3 regions of the Nocardioides thalensis genome follow, and region 1 is predicted to be linked to each of the others. Evidence: predicted binding sites of a transcription regulator. Region 1 holds the regulator's gene; each other region holds the start of a gene.
What was found. The regulator LexA, encoded in region 1, represses DNA repair genes until DNA is damaged. The targets are predictions, from matches to a motif close to TCGAACANNTGTTCGA.

Region 1 (7,327 bases):
CCACCTCCCCCGAGTCCGGCACCGCGCACGGCTGGCGCCCCGTCGTCGGCGCCGCGCTCGGCCTCACGACCCTGCTCACGCTCCTTCTCGCCGCCTTCACCTGGCCGCCGAGCGAGCTCGAGCCGCGGTCGCTGCCGCTCGTGATCGCCGCCCCCGCCGAGCAGGCCGGTCAGGTCGAGGGCATGCTCGCCGCGCAGGCCGGGGAGGACGCGTTCGACGTGTCGGTGGTCGGCGACCGCGAGGCGGCCGTCGAGGCGATCGAGGACCGGGAGGCGTACGGCGCGATCGTGGCCGGGCCCGACGGGATGGAGCTCCTGACCTCGTCTGCGGCCAGCCCGACCGTGGCGCAGCTGCTCACCCAGAGCGTCTCCGGGGAGGCACCCGACGGCTCCGCCGCACCTGCGCCCGTCGTCACCGACGTCGTGCCCACGTCCGACGACGACCCGCGCGGGAGCGTCTTCAACGCCGGCGCGCTCCCCCTCGCCATCGGCGGGATCATGGTGGGCGCGGTGACGTCGATGGCGCTGCGCAGCACCCGCGAGCGACTGGTCGCCGTGCTCGGCGTGGGCGTGGCCGGCGGGCTCGCGCTGACCGGCGTGCTCCAGGGCTGGCTGGGCGCGATCGAGGGGAGCTACTGGGCCAACGCGGGCGTCGTCACCCTCGGCATCCTCGCCGTCGCGCTCCCGATCATCGGCCTCCGCCACTTGATCGGCCCCGCGGCCATCGGCGTCGTCGCCGCCCTGATCCTGCTCGTCGGCAATCCCCTGTCCGGCGTCACCTCGGCCCCCGAGCTGCTCCCGCTCGGCTGGCTCGGCCAGCTGCTGCCGCCGGGCGCCACCGGATCGGCGCTTCGCGGCACGGCGTACTTCGACGGCGCGGGCGTCGGGCTCCCGCTGGTGGTGCTCGCCTGCTGGGCGGCACTCGGCCTGGCTCTGGCGCTGGTGCCGCGCCGGGAGCCCGCCGCGGCGTAGGGGGTCGCAGCGGGGTCTCAATCTTTGCCATTCGGCGGGTTTCCGCGCCCTCGGGCAGGGGATCGTCTGGCTCGCTGTATCAGCGCGCTCGGGGCGCACTCCTTGATCAGCAGAATCCCCCTTTTCCGAGGAGCCCCCGATGACCATCAAGCGACCCCTGCGCCTGGCCGTGGCCGGCGCCGTACTGGCCCTTCCGCTCGCGTTCACGGCCTGTGGCGAGATCGCCGAGAACGCTGCCGAGGACGCCCTCCGCGAGGAGGGCATCGACGCGGACCTCGACAACGGCCAGATCGAGATCGACACCACCGACGGCGGCGTCGTCACCGGCAAGCTCCCCAAGGGCTTCCCCAAGTCCGTCCCGGTGATCGACGGCGAGATCCTCGCTGGCACCTACACCAAGAACCCGGACACCTGGAACGCCACGGTGAAGGTCGATGAGCCGGGCGGCGACAAGGAGGCGCCGTACGACTCCGCCGCTGCCGACCTGGTGGACGCCGGGTTCGAGGTCGTGACCGACAAGATGGACAACGGGACGGCGATCGTCGGCGACTACCAAGGCGACGGCTTCCTGGTGAACCTCGCCGTCACCGACTCCGCCGGTCAGGGCATCGTCGTGAACTACCTGGTCACCGTGCCGTAGCCACCACCCAGCCGCTGCGGGACCCGACGCGCCAATCGTCGGGTCCCGCACATTTCTTGCACCCGCATCAGACAGAATGGCGCGGTGAGTGGGAAGCGCGCGGGAGCGAAGCAGAAGACGGGGTTCAAGCCCGTACTGCTCCTGCTTGCGCTCGGCATCACCGCGTGCGTCGTCGCGTGGGGCTACCTGGTGTGGTCCGCGATCGACTTCGGGTCCGCCGCCCGCCAAGACGGCGAGACCGAGGCCTGGTGGTATCTCGGCATCTCCGCCTTCGGCGCCGTCGCCTGCCTCTTCCTGGGGCTGATGCTGATCGTGCGGTTCTCGCGGACCATCGGCTGGACCCACGCGCCGGACCCCAAGCCGAAGAAGATCGTCGGTACGGCGAAGGGCGGCAAGCGCGCCGCTCGCTGATCGGCTCTCCACAGGTCACTTTCTGAGCCTTGGCGGGGGCCGCGCGGTGGGAGTAGTTTCCGAGCATCCTCATCTCGGGAGGTCCCATGACGCGATGGGTCACCGCCGCCCTGCTCTCCGGCGCCCTCGCCCTGACTGCCTGCGAGGCCGAGCCCGCGGAGCCGGCCGAGCCTTCGAGCTCGGCGCCGGCGTCGAGCGAGCCCACCTCGGCCGCTCCGACGACGGAGCCGACCGGGCCGGTGGAGCCGACGTTGCCACCGGAGGCGGAGGCGAACACGAAGGCGGGGGCGGAGGCGTTCGTTCAGTACTGGTGGGAACTGGTCAACTACGCAACGGCGACCGGTGACACGGCCGCTTTGCGCGGAGTGTTCGGGCCCGCGTGTGCGAGCTGTGACGCGGCAACAAGCGCGATCGAGAACGTCTACGCGAACGGGGGACGCATCACCGGTCGCGGGTATCGCATCGAGAGTTCGAAGATCGTTTCCGAACCCGGCGGAGCGTGGGCGATCACGGCGGACCTTTCGGTCGGCAGGCAGGCCGTCCGTGGCGCAGGCGAACTCAACCAGGTTTACCCAGCGGGGACGAAGTCGCACGTGATGTTCGTCGAGTTCGTACGGGAGCGGTGGCAGGTGGCGACGTGGACGCACGATTGATCGTGGCGAGCGCGGCGCTGACGATCCTGTTCTCATCGGCGCCAGCCGCAGCGGATGTCGACGTCGATCCAGGCGACGGCTTTTTCGGACTCGAGGGCGAATCGGAAATGCCGGGCGACCCCGGCGACGCCGACAACGCAGGTGACGATGGCGGCGCGCTACCTGAGGGCGAGTACCACCACGGCCCAATGTGCAACGGCGGGGCCTGCGCACCAGAGTTTGTTTGCCCGGACGGGTCCTACGCCTACCGCGAGTGGATCGAAGCGCCCGACGGCGAAACCCTCTGGGACTACCTCTATTGCCCCGGCGACGTTGTCTTCCAGGGCCCAACGCCGGGCATGATCGCCCAAGCGTTCCGGCGCATCCCGCTGCCGGCCTCCCCCCTGATCATCGAGCCACCCGACGGCCGCACGCTGGTCAACTTCGAGACGAACTTCTACACGGAGAAGGAGCGGCTGTTCCGCAGCGTCACGCTCCTCGGCCAGCGCGTCGACCTGCGGATCGACGTGCACTCCTACACCTGGCACTTCGATGACGGCGAGAAGCTCCGCACCAGCGACCCGGGCGCGCCGTACCCGAAGCTCCAGATCACCCACAACTACCTGCAGGCCGGCGCCTACCGGCCGCGGCTCGACACCACCTACGTCGCCGACTATCGGGTCAACGGAGGCGCCTGGCAGACCGTGCCGGGCTCGGTGACGATCGAGGGCTCGCCCGAGTCGCTCCGGGCCGTCGAGGCGCGGCCGATCCTCACCGGCTGACGGGCTACTCGACCACCCTGGGAAAGTTGCGAGGGGCGGGACCGTGCGCGGTCCCGCCCCTCGTCTTCCCCTGGGCCCCGGGCGAGGGCCCGTCGTCCGCCGGGGTCGAGGTGGCAGACGAAGCAAGTGCCTTGGTTTCGAGGCTCGGCGCTGGGGCGCCTCGCACCTCAACCAGCGGCAGGCAGCGGGACGCGCAGCTCCTGGCCGGCGTAGACCATGCTCGAGTCGAGCGAGTTGAGGTCGCGGATCTCGTCGACCATCGCGCCGACGTTGCCGTCGACGGCGGCGTCGGCCGCGATGTCCCAGAGGGTGTCACCCGGGTCGACCGTGACGACCTCGACCTCGGCGACGCCCTGCTCCTGGGTCGCGGTCGACCCGGCGGCCAGCCACAGGCCGGCGCCGAAGGCGAGCGCGAGCCCGAGCAGGAAGATCGTCAGCCGGCCGCGGCGGGTCAGTCGCACCTGCGAGGCGGGGCGGACCCGGCTGGCGGGGCGGAGCTGAAGCGTCGGGGCGATAGTCGTGGTGCTCATCGGGTGACCTCCGGGGGAAGCGGCCCTGACGGTCAGGACCTCGGATCTGTCGTGCGTTGGTCTGAGTCCACCGACCGGGTCCGACACAATCCGGAGAGCCTGTCGATCAGACGTTCGATCGAACGCATGTACGACGGTAGATCACGTGTTCGAACGAATCAAGGACCTGTTCGAAGATTTGTTCGACGGCGTGTCGGGGTCTCGACACGCCGGCTCGCCAGGGCGAGCCGGCTACTCGACCACCCTGGACCCGACACGCCCGGTTCGAACACGTGTTTGAAGTCGTGCGTGATCCGCGTTACCGTCAGGCCATGGCGAAGAAAGTCAGCGAGCTTCCCGACGGTCCCCCCGACGCGACCGGCCTGACCCCGCGCCAGCAGCGGGTTCTCGCCACGATCAAGGACAGCATCGAGGAGCGGGGATACCCGCCCAGCATGCGTGAGATCGGCTCCGCCGTCGGCCTCACCAGCACCTCGAGCGTCGCCCACCAGCTCCGCGTGCTCGAGGAGAAGGGCTACCTCAAGCGCGACCCCAACCGGCCCCGCGCCCTCGAGGTGTTCCTGCCCGAGATCATGGCCGCGCGCCGCTCGATCTCCGCCGGCGAGGAGTCGTCCGTCGACGAGACCGGCATCGGCGACGTGGCCCCCGCCGCCACCAACGTCCCAGTCGTCGGCCGGATCGCGGCCGGTGGCCCGATCCTCGCCGAGGAGCGCATCGAGGACGTCTTCCCCCTGCCCAAACAGCTCGTCGGCGACGGCCAGCTGTTCCTCCTCGAGGTCAGCGGCGAGTCGATGATCGACGCGGCCATCTGCCACGGCGACTACGTCGTGATCCGCCAGCAGAACACCGCCGAGAACGGCGAGATCGTCGCCGCGATGATCGACGGCGAGGCGACGGTCAAGACGTTCCAGCGCAAGGACGGCCAGGTCTGGCTGCTCCCCCACAACCCGGCGTTCGAGCCGATCGACGGCACCCACGCGACGATCCTCGGGAAGGTCACCGCCGTACTTCGGCGCGTGTGAGCAGCAGGGCGTAGGGTCGGCCGGGTCCTCGGTCCACGACCCGGAAGGCCGCCTGATGCCACGTCGCAGCCACCCGCTGCTCCGCGCTCTCCTGCTCCTGTGCACGCTGGGGCTGATCGTCCCCGCGCTCGCCAGCCCCGGAAGCGCGACGCCCACGCCTGCTGCGACCACCCTTGCGGCGGAGCCGGACCCCGACGCCAACCCCCACCGCGCGCAGCGCGCGATCGAGGCGCTCGAGCGGGTCCAGGACCTGCTCGCCGGGGAAGGCAAGAACGGCGCTCGCTCACTCACCCTTGAGCTCCGCGACCTCGCGCTCCTCCGAGGTCAATTGACAGGCGTGCAGCGGGCGCAGGCGAATCAGCTACTCGCGCGGCCGCTGCGGCCGAGCAAGTCGCAACGCAAGTGCTCGTCCGTCATCTGCGTGCACTGGCAGACGAAGCGGCAGAGCGAGCGGCACGGAGTCAGGAGTCTCAAGTACGTCCGCAACGTTCTACGGACCATGACGGCGGTCCACAAGAAGTACATCGCCGCCGGTTATCGCAGGCCGTTCCGCGATGGACGACGCGGCGGCAATTCAAAGCCCGACGTGTACCTGGGCGACATCGGCGCGAACAACCTGTATGGGTACTGCACGACCGACGATCCTCGTCCGCCGAAGCACGGCGGTACGTGGGGCTTCTGCGTTCTCGACAACGACTACAGCAGTGAGCAGTTTCCGGCCCATACGCCGCTCGAAAATATGAAGGTGACCGCGGCGCACGAGTACTTCCACAACGTCCAGTTCGCTCACGATTACGGCGAGGACGCCTGGTTCATGGAGGCCACCGCGACCTGGGCGGAGGACGAGGTCTACGACCACATCAACGACAACGCCTTCTATCTGCCACACGGCCCGATCTCCAACCCGCTCACGTCGCTCGACACGTTCGCATACGACGGGCTGTTCCATTACGGCACCTGGATCTTCATCCGCTACCTCACCGACCGCTACGGCACCAAGGTCGCGGGCATGGACGACCTGGTGCTGGACATGTGGAACGGCGCGACCGGCAAGGACCGGGCGAAGTACTCCCTCGCCTCCGTCGTGCAGACGCTCCAGGCCAACGGCACCACCCTGGAGGCCGAGTACGCGAAGTTCGCCGCGGGCAACCGCCAGCCGTCGCGGACCTACCCGCAGGAGTACCAAGAGGTCGCGGCCGACCCGGAGAACAAGGACGGCTACCCGCGGACGCCGCTGGTCGACCAGTTCTCGCTCGCGCCGGACGCGACGCAGGGCTTCGGGCGCTCCTACGACCACCTCACCGCGCGCACCGTCCGCTACGTGCCGACAGACGAGACTGGCCCTCTGTCGATGCTCAACCTGACGTTCGACCTCGCCGATACCCCGTCCGGTGGCCACGCGGTCATCGTCACCAAGCCGGTGAGTGGTGCGCAGACGCAGACCCTCGTCACCGCAGACGGAGCGGCCGCGCCGATCCCGTTCGACGTCGCGGCGACCAAATGGGTCGAGGTCACGATCGTCAACGGAAGCAGTCGGTTCGACTGTTGGAACGGTTCGAACTACCCCATGCCGGACTACAGCTGCATGGGCGATTCGCGCGACGACGGCGTTATGCAGAAGGTGAGCGCGGCGGTCACGCCGTAGGTCTCGGCACGCCCGGGCCCGACCGGCCCGGGCTACCCGACCTTGCCCGCTAGCCGCTTGAGCGCCTGGCGGACCACCTGCGGGTCGGTGGTGGACCACATCGGCGGCAGGCTCGCCTTGAGGAACGATCCGTAGCGCGCGGTGACCAGCCGCGGATCGAGTACGGCGACCACGCCGCGGTCGGTGTGCGTACGGATCAGGCGGCCGGCCCCCTGCGCCAGGAGCAGCGCGGCATGGGTGGCGGCGACCTGCATGAAGCCGTTGCCGCCCGCCTGGTCGGCCGCGCGCTGCCGGGCGCTCATCAGCGGGTCGTCGGGACGCGGGAACGGGATCCGGTCGATGAGCACCAGCTGGCAGGTGTCGCCCGGGACGTCGAGGCCCTGCCACAGGCCGAGGGTGCCGAACAGGCAGGTGTGCGGGTCGGCGACGAACTGCCGCGCGAGCTCGGGCAGCTGCGCGTCGCCCTGAGCGAGCGTCGTCAGGTGCGGCAGCCGAGCGCGCACCTCCTCCGCGGCGGCCTCGGCGGCCCGCCGGCTGCTGAACAACCCGAGGGTGCGGCCCTCCGCGGCGTCGACCAGCTCCACGATCTCGTCGAGCTGGGCCTTGCCCAGGCCGTCGCGGCCGGGCTGCGGCAGGTGGCGGGCGACGTACAGGATCGCCTGCTTGCCGTAGTCGAACGGGCTGCCCACGTCGA
Region 2 (7,327 bases), 1.8 Mb from region 1:
TGCCAGAGCGCGGCGAGGTAGTCGAGCGCCTGGCAGTAGAGCACCACCCCGACGTTGACGAACTCCTCCCGATCGACCCGCGGCACGCACCGCAGGACGACGTACTGATAGGCCTGCGTGGGGGTCCTCGTCGTCTCCCTCGTCACGACGCGACCTCCGGCAGCCAGGCCCGCGAGCGCACCCGGGCAGCGAAGAACGAGACGTACGCCGCCCGCAGCTCCTCGGGCGAGTCCGCCCCGGGAACGGGCTCGAGCCACACGTCGGGGACCTCGGCGACGACCTCGGTGAGGACGTCGTCCGTCAACCGGGCGCGGAGGTCCGCGTCGACGTCGGCGACCTTGCCGAGCGCGGAGCCGAGGACGTGGTCGGAGGCGTCCCAGGGCTGGCGGGCGAACCGCTCCGGGTCACCCACCCCGCCCGGCCAGGAGTGGTGGAAGTAGAGCGACGCGCCGTGGTCGATGACCCAGAGGTCGTCCTGCCAGCGCAGCAGGTTGGGGTTGCGCCACGACCGGTCGACGTTGGCGATGAAGGCGTCGAGCCAGATCACCGTCGCCGCCTCGGTCGGGTCGACGTCGCTGGCGCCGTCGAAGCCGAAGGATCCCGGCAGGAAGTCGATGCCCAGGTTGGCGCCCGCGCTGGCGGTGAGCAGGTCCTGGACCTCCTCGTCGGCCTCGTAGCGGGCGAGGTCGGGGTCGAGGTCGAGCACCACGAGGTCCGGCGTGCGCAGCCCGAGCCGCCGGGCGATCCCGGCGGCGATGACCTCCGCGACGAGAACCCGCGGGCCCTGGCCGGCACCGCGGAACTTGCAGACGTACGTGCCGAGGTCGTCGGCCTCGACGATCCCCGGGAGGCTGCCGCCCTCGCGCAGCGGGGTGACGTAGCGGGTGACCGTGACGGAGGGAAGCGTCACGACAGCGGGTCCTCCTCGGCGAGGCGCCGCTTCTCGTGCTCGACGTCGAAGTCGGCGGCCGGCCACCCGAGCTGGAACGAGGACAGCGCGTCGAGGAGCAGGTGACCGATCGCGAGGTTGCGGTACCACTTCCGGTCGGCGGGGATGACGTACCACGGCGCCGCGTCGGTGTGGGTGCGCTCGATGGCGAGCTCGTAGGCCTCCTGGTAGGCCGGCCAGTGCTCACGCTCGTCGATGTCGCCGGGGTTGTACTTCCAGTGCTTGGTCGGGTCGTCGAGCCGGGCGAGTAGCCGTTCCTTCTGCTCCTCGGCCGAGATGTGCAGCATGCACTTCAGCACGACGGTGCCGTGCTCGACCAACTCCTCCTCGAAGGAGTTGATCGCGTCGTAGCGGCGCTCGATCTCCTCCGGCTTCGCGAGCCCGCGGACGCGCGCGATCAGCACGTCCTCGTAGTGCGAACGGTCGAAGACGCCGACGTAGCCCGGGCCCGGGAGCGCCTTGCGGATGCGCCAGAGGAAGTCGTGCTCGAGCTCCTCGGGCGTGGGCGCTTTGAACGAGGTGATCCGCACGCCCTGCGGGTCGATCAGGCCGACGGTCGAGCGCAGCGTGCCGCCCTTGCCCGAGGTGTCCATGCCTTGGAGCACCAGGAGCAGGCTGCGGTGGCCGCCGGAGCGACCGTGCGCGAAGAGCCGCTCCTGGAGGTCGGCGAGATCGGGCCCGAGCGCCTCGAGGGCGTCGATGCCCTCGTGCTTCTTGCCGGAGAAGCCCGGCGTGGCGTCGGTCGCGATCGCCGACAGGTCGACCGGACCGGACTGCGCGCGGAGCGCGGGCACGAGATCGCTCATGGCGCGATCCTTGCAGAGCGGGCCAGCCCGCTCCTACCTCCGTCAGAGCGATTCGTCGGCGGAACCGTGCGCGTCGAGGTCGAGCTCGGACCGCACCACCGCGAACGCCATCCCCGCCGGGTAGCCCTTGCGGGCCAACATCCCGGCCAGGCGGCGCGCCGCGGTCGTCTCGTCGACGCCGCGCATCGAGCGCAGCTTCTTGCGGACCAGCGCCCGGGCGGCCTCCTCCTCGGACGCCGGGTCGACCTCGTCGAGCACCTCGCGCGCGGTCTCGTCGGCGACGCCCTTGCGCCGCAGCTCCTGCGCGAGGGCGCGCCGGGCCAGGCCGCGCGTGCGCTGGCGGCTGTCGACCCAGGACCGGGCGAAGGCCTCGTCGTCGATCAGCCCGACCTCCTCGAACCGGTCGAGCAGCGGACCCGCCACGTCGTCGGGGACGTTGCGGCGGGTCAGCCGCTCGGCCAGCTCGTGCCGGCTGCGGGCCTGGCCCGTCAGCTGGTCGAGCAGGATCTTCCGCGCGACCGACTCGTGGTCGGCCTCGGGGTCGAACTCGGGGTCAGAAGCTGTCGACACCGATGGGCTCGTCGGAGAGGTCGTTCTCGGCGTCCACCTGCGGGCCGACGCCGAGCTTCTCGAGGATCTTCTTCTCGAGCTCGTTGGCGAGGTCGGGGTTGTCCTTGAGGAACTTCCGCGAGTTCTCCTTGCCCTGCCCGAGCTGGTCGCCCTCGTAGGTGTACCAGGCGCCGGCCTTGCGGACGAGGCCCGCCTCGACGCCCACGTCGATCAGCCCGCCCTCGCGGCTGATGCCCTTGCCGTACATGATGTCGAACTCGGCCTGCTTGAACGGCGGGGCCACCTTGTTCTTGACGACCTTGACCCGGGTGCGGTTGCCGACCATGTCGGTGCCGTCCTTGAGGGTCTCGATCCGGCGCACGTCGAGACGCACCGAGGAGTAGAACTTCAGTGCCCGGCCACCCGTGGTGGTCTCCGGGGACCCGAACATGACGCCGATCTTCTCGCGCAGCTGGTTGATGAAGATCGCGGTGGTGCCGGAGTTGTTGAGGGCACCGGTCATCTTGCGCAGCGCCTGGCTCATCAGCCGCGCCTGGAGGCCGACGTGGCTGTCGCCCATCTCGCCCTCGATCTCGGCGCGGGGCACGAGCGCGGCGACGGAGTCGATGACGATCAGGTCGAGCGCGCCCGAGCGGATCAGCATGTCGGCGATCTCGAGGGCCTGCTCACCGGAGTCGGGCTGCGAGACCAGCAGGGCGTCGGTGTCGACGCCGAGGGCCTTCGCGTACTCAGGGTCGAGCGCGTGCTCGGCGTCGATGAACGCCACGATGCCGCCGGCGGCCTGCGCGTTGGCGACCGCGTGGAGGGCGACGGTCGTCTTTCCGGAGGACTCCGGCCCGTAGATCTCCACGACCCGACCACGCGGCAGGCCACCGAGGCCCAGCGCCACGTCGAGTGCGATCGACCCGGTGGGGATGATCTCGAGCGGGGCGCGGCTCTCGTCACCGAGGCGCATCACCGACCCCTTGCCGTAAGCCTTCTCGATGTTGAGCAGCGCTGCGTCGAGCGCCTTGGTGCGGTCGTCTCCGGCGGCCATGTGCCTCAGTCCTTCGTCTGTCGTGATCGGGCCAGGTACATCGGCGACGCTAGGACGGGGTCCCGACACAGCCTGGTCAGCCGGGTCGTGGGTGTGGACGAGTGGTCCGCGCGTCATACCTGTGGGCGGCAGGTGGCTCGCACCTCCGCCGTACGACACAACCTAGAACAAGTGTTCGACACAACGGGGAGGCGGGTCCGGCGTGTCGCGTTGTCGGCGGCGGCTCCTACGTTGCTGGCATGAGCCAGACGAGCGACATCCAGCTGCTGAAGCCCGCAGGCCTCGTGCAGAGCCCGGCGTTCAGCCACGTGGCCGTCGTGCCTCCGGGCGCGACCACCATCCTGGTCGGCGGCCAGAACGCCGTGACCGCAGACGGGTCGCTGGTCGGCGGTGACGACCCAGCTGCCCAGACCGCGCAGGTGATGACCAACCTCCGCGTCGCGCTCGAGGCGGCAGGCGCCACGCTCGACGACCTGGTGTCGGTCACGGTGCTGCTGGCGCAGGGCACCGACATCGCCGCGGCCTACGGCGCGGCAGCCGCCGCGCTCCCCCGGACCGAGACGCCGCCGCTCGTCACCGCCGCGATCGTCTCGGCGCTCGGCGTGCCGGGCGCGCTGGTCGAGGTGAGCGCCGTCGCCGCCGTCACCCGCTGACCGCTGCGGACGGCTCGGCAAGAGCGTGCGCTCGTACGGCGGAGCCGAGCACGCCGAGCGCGAGCACCAGCGTGACCAGGGCCAGCGTGGGGTAGCCCGAGACGTCGACCACCACGCCCGCGACCAGGCCGGCGGCCGCGGCCGTCAGGCCCATCACCAGGTCGGCAGCGCCCTGCACGTCGGTGCGCGACGCGAGCGGCGCGTGCTCGGCGACCATCGTCGACGAGGACACCATCGCCAGCGACCAGCCGACGCCGAGCAGGAACAGGCCCGCCGTCACCTGCCAGGACATCCCGTCGGGCGACGAGGCGCAGAGCACGAGGGCACAGACGAGCACGAGCGCGCCAACACCGAGGACCGGTGGCCGGCCGACGCGGTCGGCGAGCACGCCGACCAGCGGGGAGAACGCGAACATGCCGAGCACGTGGACGCTGATGACCAGGCCGATCACCTCGAGCCCGGCTCCCCCGTGCTCCATGTGCAGCGGGGTCATCACCATCACCGCGATCATCGTCGCGTGGGCGAGCGCGAGCCCGGCGACGGCGTAGGCGATCACGGGGCGCTCACGCGTCGCCGCCACCGCCCGGGACCACGAGCTCCCGGACGGCTCCGCGGCCTCGGCGTTTGCCTGCGCGCGCTCCGCGGCCCGGGCGACCAGCAGCGGGTCGGGGCGGAGCAGCAGCCCGGAGACGAGCGCGGCGAGCAGGAGGCCGATGGCGCCGAACGCGAACGGGCCAGTGAGCTCCGGGATGTCGACCGCCTCGGCGAACGCGCCCGCGGGGCCGGTGAGGTTGGGCCCCAGCACCGCGCCGATGGTCGTCGCCCACACCACGACGGACAGTGAACGGGCACGGTTGTCGTCGGTGGCGAGGTCGGTCGCCGCGTAGCGGGCCGCGTTGTTGGCCGAGGTCGCCGCACCGAGCATGACGGCGCCCAGGATCAGCAGCACCATCGACCCGACGACTCCGGAAAGCACGGCGATCGCGCCGCCCCCTGCGGCCACGAGGTAGCCGGTGGTGAGCCCGATCCGGCGGCCGCGTCGGCCCATCAGCGAGGCGAGCAGGAACGAGATCACGGCGGCGCCGAGCACCTGCGCGGTCTGCGCGAGGCCCGAGAGCGCCTCGGAGCCGGAGAGGTCGCGCGCGAGCAGCGAGGCGGTCGCGATGCCGATGGTGATGCCGACGGCGCCGACCGCCTGGGTCAGCACCAGGACGCGGACGGTGCGGCGCTGGAGCCGTGCGAGGTCCTCGGGCGGTCGCGTGACCGTCGCGGGGCGATCTCCTCGACCAGCGGAGAGCGTCATCGCTCGCGCGCCGGCAGCTCCAGGGCGCTCCACACGGCGCGCCAGACCTCCTTGGGCTCGACCCCGGCGTCGAGCGCCTGCCGCGCCGTACGCCCGCCGAGCTCGGCCATCACGAACTGGTCGGCCCAGACACGCGAGTAGTCGCGCCCGAGGGTGTGGTCGAGCCGTGCCCAGAACTCCGTGTGCCTCACGTGGTCATGCTCCCCCACGGTCGGCGTCATGCACCCACCGGACGTCCCAGAGGTGGTGGACGACGTCGTGCAGATGGTAGCGACCCAAGGTGTCGACGGTGAACTCGCTGCCGTTGCTGCGCCGCCCCCGGCGCTGCCACGCCTCGCCCTCGACGTCGTCGTAGGTCGCCGCGACGCGGTCGGCCTCCTCGAGCAGCTCGGGCGCGACCTGGTCGGGCTGCTGCAGGTCGTAGCGCTCGGCGACGGCGGTCTCGTCCTGGTCCCAGTTGGCGAACTCCGGGTCGTCGCGGCCGAGCATCAGCGCGGCGCGGGCACCGAACGTGCGGTGCACGTCGCGGACGTGGGCGGCGTACTCCGCCGGGGACCACACGGTCGGCTCGGGGCGCCTCGCCGCGTCCGGGGTGGCGAGCACCTGCTGCCAGCGCTCGGCGTTGTCGCGGATGACGTCGCCGATGCCGGCGGGGTCGACCGTGGTGGCGTCGAACCCGCAGTCGGGGCAGGGGCGCTCGAGCACCCAGGTCCAGTCCTTGGTGTCGGGCTCGATCATCGAGGGCTCGCTCATGGCTCCATCCTCCCAAGCGGCGCCGACGGCCGACGAGGGATTACCGGCCACCGGTCGTCGATCGACCGCCAATCCAGGTCTCCCGCACCAGCGGGACTCCGGGCCGGTAGGCCAGGTGCACGTGGCTCGGCGCGTCGAGCAGCACCAGGTCGGCGCGGCTGCCGACCGTCAGGTGCCCGACGTCGTCGCGGTCCAGGGCCCGCGCTCCCCCGGCGGTGGCGGCGTGCACCGCCTCGGCCGGCGTCATCCCCATGTCGCGCACCGCGACGGCGATGCAGAACGGCATCGACGAGGTGTACGACGAGCCCGGGTTGCAGTCGCTCGCCAGCGCCACCGTCACGCCGGCGTCGACCAGCCGGCGCGCGTCGGGATAGGGCTGACGCGTCGAGAACTCCACGCCCGGCAGCAGCGTGGCCACCGTGCCGGCGTCGCGCAGCGCATGGACGTCGTCGTCGGTGAGGTACGTGCAGTGGTCGACGGCGACCAGCCCGAGCTCCGCGGCTAGCCGGACGCCCGGACCGGGGCCGAGCTGGTTGGCGTGCAGCCGTCCGCGGAGACCGGCATCGGCGCCGGCAGCCAGCACCGTCCGCGCCTGGTCGGCGTCGAACGCGCCCGTCTCGCAGAACGCGTCGATCCAGCGGGCGTACGGCGCCGCGGCCTCGAGCATGGGGCCGGTCACGAGGTCGACGTACGCCGCCGGGTCACCGGCGTGCTCGGGCGGCACCACGTGGGCGCCGAGGAACGTCGTCTCCTCCGTGAACTGCCGGGCGATCGCGAGCGACCGGGCCTCGTCGGTCACCGACAGGCCGTAGCCGGACTTGATCTCGACGGTGGTGGTGCCCTGGCGTCGCATCTCGTGCACCAGGCGCGCAGTGTTGGCGATGAGCTCGTCGTCGGAGGCCGCGCGGGTGGCGGCCACGGTGGTGCGGATGCCACCTGCGGCGTACGACTCCCCCGCCATCCGGGCCGCGAACTCGGGTGCACGGTCGCCGGCGAAGACGAGGTGGCTGTGGCTGTCGACGAAGCCGGGGAGCACCGCCCGTCCGCCCGCGTCGACGACCTCGTCGGCCGCCGGTGCGTCGGCGGCGCGGCCCACCCACGCGACGGCGCCCTCGTCCATCACCAGCGCTGCGTCGGTGACGATCCCGAGGAGGTCGTCGGCGGCGGGGTCGTTGGTGACCAGCTCGCCGATGTTCGTGACGACGGTGCTCATCGCGGCACCACGTCCGCGGCGGTGGCGGCGTACACCAGCGTCTC
Region 3 (7,327 bases), 2.5 Mb from region 1:
CGGCGAGGTCGTCGGCGAGCTCGCGGGGGAGGACGGTGTCCTGCGCCAGGTCGGCCACGACGGTGATCGGGAGGTCGTCGAACTCCGCGCCGGCCGCCGTGACCAGGGCGGCGAGCGTGGTGGGGTCGGTCGTCGGCGCGGGCGCGCCGGTGAGGTAGGCGCGCATCCGGTTGAGCTCGGCCTCGGCCTGCGTGCGCAGCCCGTGGCGGTCGCCGACGCCGCTCTCGACCATCAGCCGCATCACCGCGGTGCCGTTGTGGATCGCCAGCCGCGCCCGGCGCTCCTCCTCGGCCTGGGCGGCGGCCGCGGCCAGTCGTCGCGCCTCATCGGCGTCGGAGGCGATCCGGGTGATGAGGCGCGCGCCGAACCACGACAGCGGGCCGAGCACCGCGATGGTGAGGACGTTGCCGGCGACGGCCGCGAGGTCCGCCCAGCCCTCGACGGTGGGCGCGAGGTAGGCGGCCTCGGCGACCGCCAGCGCGGCCAGCAGGAGCAGCCACACCCAGCGCGCCTGCACTCCGATCAGGCCGAACGAGACGCAGAGCGCGTAGCCCAGCTGGAACCCGACCCAGGTGCCCATCCGGTCGGCCTCGGGCACGGTCCACGAGCCCGCGACCAGCAGCGCGAGCGCGACGCCGACGTCGAGCAGCGCGACGCGGGTGCCGGTCGGGCGGCGCCGCACCAGGGCGGCCGCCGCGACGGTGAGCAGCATCGTCGCCGCGACCACCCAGGTGACGGCGGTGAGGGCGGGCCGCTCGGTCTCGGCGAACGCGGCGCCCAGCGACGGCGCCATCTGCACCAGGGTCCCGACCCGTACGGCGGCCACGAAGTAGGACAGGAGACGCAGTGCCGCGGCGTGGGTCGAGTGGTCCGAGAGCGGCACGCCCGCATTATTCAGGGGCTGCGGGTCAGAACGGCGGGCGGCCGGTGCCGGAGATCCGGAAGCGGCGCCACGGGTCGACGTCCGACACCCTCCCGGTCGCCTCGCCGTACGGCGTCTGCAGGGTGACCGTCGCGCCGCTGCGGACCGTCGCGAGTGCCGGCGTCTCCGCGATCCGGCCGTACCAGTGGAAATGGCCGTCGAGCGGCTGGAAGAACCCGCGCAGCTGGACCTCGACCGGGTGGCTCTCGTCGTCGGTCACCAGGTCGGCCGGTCCGTCGTACGCCTCACCGGGCTCGTGGGCGCTCATGCCTGGCGGCCCGGGTCGAGCGGGCGGACGTTGTCGGGCGGGTCGAGCGCCGACAGCGGTACGCCGTACTCGTCCGCCGCTCCGGACAGCGCGTGCCAGATGAAGCCGCTGAGGTAGTCGGCGACCGCGGCGCGCGACATCGTGCGGCGGTCGAGCCACCACTGGCCGACCGACACGGCCATGCCGACCATCCCGAACGCCCACGGCTCGGCGCCGGCCGAGTCGACGCCGAGCTGCCGGAGGCCGGACCCGATGATGCGCGCCAGCTTGGTGGCCGCGCGCTGCTTGCCGTCGGCCAGCGGGTCGGCGCTGCCGGCGTGCTGGGTGCTGAGGAGCAGGAACGTCTGCGGGTGCTCGGCGATCGTGTCGAGGTAGGCCGCGACGCCGGCGTCGATCCGGGCGCGGGCGGTGGCGGGCGCGAGCACCGCGGAGACCACCCGGTCGAGCACGAGCTCGGCGCCCCAGCGCCCGACCTCGGCGTGCAGCTCGGCCTTGTCGGCGAAGTAGCGGTAGAGGACCGGCTTGCTGACGCCGGCCTCTCGCGCGATGTCGGCGATGGACGCGTCGGGGCCGACCGCCTCGACAGCGCGGACCGCCGCCTCGACGAACTCGGCACGGCGCGCGGTGCGGTGGGCCTGCCAGCGCTGGGAGCGGCCGTCGCCCTTGACCGGAGTGCTCATGCGGTCCACTCTAGGCCATAGATGTTACCGTCGGTAACAGCAATCAACGGAGGTGCTTGTGACCGTCGCCGACCCCCTCGCCGACCGGCTGCTGCGCTCGACCGCGCGCCAGTCCTACGACCCCGAGGTCGACATCGACTGGGACGCGCCGCTGGTGCCCGGGCTGTGGGGGATGCAGCCGGAGCGGATGTCGCTCTACGGCACCCCGCTGTGGGACTCGCTCGACGACGACCAGCGGCGCACGCTGTCGTGCCACGAGGCCGGCAGCATGGCGAGCGTCGGCATCTGGTTCGAGGTCGTGCTGATGCAGCTCCTGCTCCGCGACGTGTACGGCGCCGACCCGCGCGACCCGCGCACACAGTTCGCACTGACCGAGGTGGGCGACGAGACGCGGCACGCGGTCATGTTCGCCCGCGCGCTCTCGACGATGGGCGTGCCGGCGTACGGCCCGCGGCAGAAGGTGCGCTCCCTCGGCCGGTTCGGGCAGCTCGCTCTGCGCGGCGCGGGGGCGTTCGCGGCGGTGCTGATCGGTGAGGAGCCGGTCGACCGCTGGCAGCGCGACCTGATCCGCGACGAGCGGGTGCAGCCGTTGGTGCGGATGACCTCGCGCATCCACGTCACCGAGGAGGCGCGCCACGTCAGCTTCGCGCGCGACGAGCTCGCCAAGGCTGCCCGGAGGATGGGCCGCACCGAGCGCGCCGCGCAGCAGCTCGTCACGGCCCAGGTGGCGTACGTCGCGATGCGCTCGCTGGTGCACCCGGACGTGTACGCCGCCGTCGGGCTCGACCCGCACGAGGCCCGGGGTGCGGCACTGGGCAACGAGCACTACCGCGCGACGATCGCGTGGATGGGGGAGAAGGTCATGCCGTTCCTCGACGAGCACGGGATGGTCGGGCGCTCGCAGCTGAAGACGTGGCGGGCTTCGTTCCTGCTGCCGTGAGGCCGATCAGGCGAGGCCGAGAGTCCATCGGGGTGATGCTTGGCCGTCAGTCGCCAGCCTGAGGGAACTGGTGGTACTGCGGATCCGAAAAATACGCCGGGTTGAGCTTGGGCTGACCGACCCGACCGGATAGCCAATCGGTGGCCACTTGCTCTACCTCGCTGGAACGGCAATCTACGCCCGGCACGCGAAACCCGAGCGTCACCCAGTCGCCATTCAAGCTCACTCGTACTCTCTTGAGTTCCTCGGCGTACGCAGTGTCGATTGGCATCGCCAGATTGATCGTGCTGGTGAGTTGGATGAACAGGAGCCGCGCGTACCGCTCCACCTCGCCGTTTGAGTTCGCCGCCGACATCAGGTCGACCGTCGCCCGGCGCAATTCCTCGTGCGCGGCTCGCTCTCGGTCCTGGCGCCGAATGGAGGCTTCCCATGCGATCGCGGAGATGACTGCGATGCCAGTCATGAATCCACCGATCAGGCCGGCAACCAATCCGTCGAGGCCGTGCTCCAGCCACCAACTCATGGAGTTCGAGCGGTACACCGTCGGACGGTAACGCTGGCCTGGCGCGCAGGCAGGAATCTTGTGGCGTCAGTGGAAATCGTGCGGTTCGCTTGTGTGTTCGATCGAACACGTGTACGATGGACCGTAGGTCCAGACACCGATACCCCTCGCGGGTTGGAAGCAGCAGGACCAGTTCCACCACATGGCAGGCCCCCGGACCGCGAGTTCCGGATTCAGGGTCGTTGGCCCCGGCAAGGGCCCCCGCGTGGAGCGGCACTCGAGGTAATCGACTGCACGCTCACGAAGGGAGGCCTCCGATGACGACCAGCACCACCGGCACTGCACCGGCGGTTCCGGTCGTGGGCGACCCGGTGCCGGACCATCCGGTGCTGGCTGCCTTGGCGGCGGTGGATGCGGCGTTGGCGTCGGTGCGGGAGACCCAGCCGGTGTTCATGACCACGAGGCAGAAGAAGCAGGCCCTTCTTGCCGCGCACAGGATCCGCGCCCAGTTCGCCGAGCTCCAGGCCCGCCTCCTCGCTAGTTCGTCGGACGTGGCGGAGGCCGACGGCGCGAGCGACGTCGCGTCGTGGTTGTCCCACCACACTCAGTGCGACCTGCGCGGCAGCAAGCGGGACCTCAAGCTCGCCCAAGGCCTCGACGCCCGCTACCCGAAGGTCGCCAAAGCCATGGCCGACGGTGTCCTATCGGTCGAGCATGCCCGCGTGATCGTCGCGGTCTTGGATGCGTTGCCGGCGGTGGTCTCCCTCGAGATCCGCGACAAGGCCGAGGCCGAGCTCATCAACCGATCGACGGAGTTCACCCCCGACGAGATCCGGCGACTCGGGCGACGGATCTTGGAGGTCGTGGCCCCGGAGATCTTCGAGGACGCCGAGGCCAAGAAGCTGCTCGAGGAAGAACAGTCCGCGCGCAAGCGGATGCGGCTGTTCTTCAAGAACACCGGCGACGGCACCACCAGGCTCACCGGCCTGCTGCCCACCAGTGAGGCAGAACGCCTCAAGACCTACCTCCACGCCTACACCAGCCCCCGCCACGCCAACGGTGAGTACGGCGAGGCCGACACCATCCCCTACTCCCGCAAGCTCGCCGGCGCGTTCTGCGCCCTGCTCGAGCACCTCGACCCCCACCGCCTCCCCCTCCACGGTGGGGACGCGACCACGCTGATGGTCACCATCACCCTCGAGGACCTCAAGACCGACCTCGCGGTCGCGGGGCTGCTGGGCGACAAGGACCCCATCTCGGCTTCCGAAGCCCGCAGGTTGGCGTGCACCGCCGGGATCATCCCCGTCGTGCTCGGCAACCATTCGGAGGTCCTCGACCTCGGCCGCACCGATCGGCTCTACCGGCCCGCGCAACGCAAGGCCATCCGACTCAGAGACCAGCAATGCCGGACCGAGGGCTGTCGACATCCCGCCGAGTGGTGCGAGGTCCACCACCTCAAACCCTGGTCCCAAGGCGGACGCACCGACCTCGACGACGGGGTCCTGATGTGCCCGCACGACCACCACCGCATCCACGACCCCACCTACGACTGGCAGATCCTGGCCAACGGCCAGATCCGCTTCACCAAGAAGCAGTCATGAGCGGCGCTGCTCCGGCGCCGTAGGGCCGGCCAGCGTGTGCAGCAGCGCCATCACGATGGCGCACTGACCCGCGAGGCTCGGGTGGACACCGTCCGGGCCCTGGAGCGACTCGTGCGCCGGGACGCCGAAGGCGGACACCAGGTCGACGACCGGGTCGTCGAAGGTCTCGGCCATCGCGTCCGCGAGCGCCACGATGTCGGCGTTGTCCCACGACGTCTGGCCGAAGCGGAAGCCGGGGAACTCGCGCACTCGCTCCGGGTGTACCGGCCCCGGCGTCATCCAGACCCAGGACGCGGAGGTCAGGGCGCCGGCGACCCGGCGCAGCTCGCGCAGGTTGGCGATCGACTCGGCGAGTGACACCTGGGTCTTGGGAACACCCGGCCCGACCCGTGCCACGTCGTTGCCCCCGAGCGCGCAGATGACCCACTCGGGGGAGAAGGTCACCAGGGTGGCCGGCCAGCTCCGCGCCGACGTCGACCCGGCCGACGCGGTCGAGCTCGTCTACGCGCCGATCTACTACCGGCTCCTCCTTCGGACGCGACCGGTGCGTCCCGAGGACGCGAGGCGACAGCTGCAGCTGGCGTTCGAGGGCCTCGCCTAGCTGCCGCGCCTGCGGCCTCGCGCCGGCACGGTCAGGCGCTCGAGCCCGTTGTCGCCGCGGCCGCCGCGATGGCGAGGTAGATCCCGGCGACGGGGAGGCGCCGCTTCCAGTCGCCGCCGCGCGAGACCCGGTCGCGGAGGGCGCGGCCGACGAGCCCGCCGGCGACGGCGTACCCGAGATCGATGACCAGCGCGACGACGACGGTGACCACGCCGAGCGCGAGCACCTCGGCCTGGGCCGCGGAGCCGGTGGCGCCCGGGGTCAGGAACTGGGGCAGGAACGCGAGGAAGAACAGCGCCACCTTCGGGTTGAGCAGGTTCATCAGCAGCCCGTCGACGTACACCCTCCTGGGCCGCACCGGCTGCTCATCGCCGGGGCTGTCCGCGCCGTGCCGGCGCCGGGTCAGCTCGCGGATCGCGAGGTAGACCAGGTAGCCGACGCCGAGGTAGCGGATCACGTTGAACGCCAGTGGGCTGGCGGCGATCAGGGCCGACAGCCCGAGCGCCGTCGCGATGGCGTAGACGGCCGTGCCGGTCTCGACGCCGAGCACGGAGACGACGCCGGTGCGGACGCCGTGCGCCATGCTGCGCGTGATGATGTAGACGATGTTCGGCCCCGGCATGCCGACGAGCACCGCCGACGCGGCGGCGAAGGCCAGCAGCTGGTGGGGTTCGAGGATGGTGCTCATCGGTTCTCTCCGTCGGTTGAGGGCTTTCCCCTAGCCTGTGTGCCGCCGGCCCGGCGGACCCGGGCCAATGGAGGCGCAAGTGGACCGTTTTCGCGACCCCGACGTGCTGGCCCGCGTGCTGGGCGACTGGATGTCGGCGGCGTCGGGCGCGCTCTACCGCCAGCTCGCGACGGCGCTCGCGCGGGCGGTGAGCGACGGGGAGCTGGTCTCCGGCGACCGGCTGCCGTCCGAGCGGGACCTGGCCCGGTCGCTGCACCTGAGCCGCGCGACGGTCGTGGCGGCGTACGACGAGCTGCGCGGTCGCGGGCTCGTCGAGAGCCGACAGGGGAGCGGCACCCGGGTGGCCGCGCCTATCGACCGCGAGCCGGCGGCCGTGACGAAGCGGCTTCAGCGCGGCCTCTCCTCGGAGGCCGTGCGCCGCTTCGACAGCGCGCCGGACAGCCTGATCTCGATGCGGTACGCGCTGGAGCCCGGCGACCCGCGCATCGCCACCGCGGCCGCGGCGGTCGTCGAGGAGGACCTGCCGAGCCTGCTCGACGAGCTGGGCTACAGCCCGCGCGGCCTGCCGGCGCTGCGCGAGGCGCTGGCCAGGACGTACGCCGACAGCGGCCTGCCGACCGCGCCTGACCAGGTGATCGTCACGACCGGCACGCAGCAGGCGATGACGCTGATCTCCCAGCTCGTCGTCGAGCGCGGCGCCACCGTCGCGGTGGAGTCGCCGAGCTGGCCCGGGTGCTTCGACACGTTCAGTGCTCTCGGTGCGCGGATCGTCGGGGTGCCGATGGACGACCACGGCATCCGGCCCGACGCGCTGCGCGCCACCCTCGCGGCCGAGGAGGTCGCGGCGCTGTTCGTGATGCCGACGTTCCACAACCCGACCGGGACGCTGATGACGGCCGCCCGGCGGCGCGAGGTGGCGGAGGTCGCGGCCGACCTCGGCGTGCCGGTCGTGGAGGACAACGCCTACTCCACGCCGGTCACCCACTCCGGTGAGCTGCCGCCACCACTGGCCGCGTTCGCGCCCGCCGGCGGCCGGGTCCTCGCGACCGGCTCGCTCTCCAAGGCGCTGTGGGCGGGCCTGCGGATCGGCTGGATCCGCGCGAGCGCCGGCGACATCGAGCGGCT

Region 2: the regulator LexA is predicted to act here: its motif matches at 3,525-3,540, upstream of recA (recombinase RecA).
Region 3: the regulator LexA is predicted to act here: its motif matches at 3,435-3,450, upstream of HNR19_RS15655 (HNH endonuclease signature motif containing protein).

What each region holds. Positions count from the first base shown of each region.
Region 1 covers NZ_JACCFP010000001.1:651,755-659,081, reverse strand. The annotation lists gene HNR19_RS03225 (hypothetical protein) at 1-971, shown strand, start outside; gene HNR19_RS03220 (hypothetical protein) at 1,111-1,611, shown strand; gene HNR19_RS03215 (hypothetical protein) at 1,696-2,022, shown strand; gene HNR19_RS03210 (DUF6318 family protein) at 2,109-2,675, shown strand; gene HNR19_RS03205 (PKD domain-containing protein) at 2,660-3,436, shown strand; gene HNR19_RS03200 (LysM peptidoglycan-binding domain-containing protein) at 3,604-3,966, opposite strand; gene lexA (transcriptional repressor LexA) at 4,278-4,988, shown strand; gene HNR19_RS03190 (MXAN_6640 family putative metalloprotease) at 5,044-6,633, shown strand; gene HNR19_RS03185 (ATP-dependent DNA helicase) at 6,666-7,327, opposite strand, start outside.
Region 2 covers NZ_JACCFP010000001.1:2,403,910-2,411,236, forward strand. The annotation lists gene HNR19_RS11835 (DUF3037 domain-containing protein) at 1-146, opposite strand, end outside; gene HNR19_RS11840 (HipA family kinase) at 143-910, opposite strand; gene HNR19_RS11845 (polyphosphate kinase 2 family protein) at 907-1,755, opposite strand; gene HNR19_RS11850 (RecX family transcriptional regulator) at 1,798-2,325, opposite strand; gene recA (recombinase RecA) at 2,309-3,361, opposite strand; gene HNR19_RS11860 (RidA family protein) at 3,601-4,014, shown strand; gene HNR19_RS11865 (MFS transporter) at 4,004-5,317, opposite strand; gene HNR19_RS11870 (DUF3046 domain-containing protein) at 5,314-5,508, opposite strand; gene HNR19_RS11875 (DinB family protein) at 5,513-6,070, opposite strand; gene hutI (imidazolonepropionase) at 6,111-7,283, opposite strand; gene HNR19_RS11885 (formimidoylglutamate deiminase) at 7,280-7,327, opposite strand, start outside.
Region 3 covers NZ_JACCFP010000001.1:3,199,627-3,206,953, reverse strand. The annotation lists gene HNR19_RS15680 (sensor histidine kinase) at 1-883, opposite strand, end outside; gene HNR19_RS15675 (DUF4873 domain-containing protein) at 909-1,190, opposite strand; gene HNR19_RS15670 (TetR/AcrR family transcriptional regulator) at 1,187-1,870, opposite strand; gene HNR19_RS15665 (diiron oxygenase) at 1,929-2,810, shown strand; gene HNR19_RS15660 (hypothetical protein) at 2,857-3,351, opposite strand; gene HNR19_RS15655 (HNH endonuclease signature motif containing protein) at 3,630-4,913, shown strand; gene HNR19_RS22390 (GDSL-type esterase/lipase family protein) at 4,908-5,357, opposite strand; gene HNR19_RS22385 (TetR/AcrR family transcriptional regulator C-terminal ligand-binding domain-containing protein) at 5,362-5,514, shown strand; gene HNR19_RS15640 (LysE family translocator) at 5,546-6,202, opposite strand; gene HNR19_RS15635 (aminotransferase-like domain-containing protein) at 6,282-7,327, shown strand, end outside.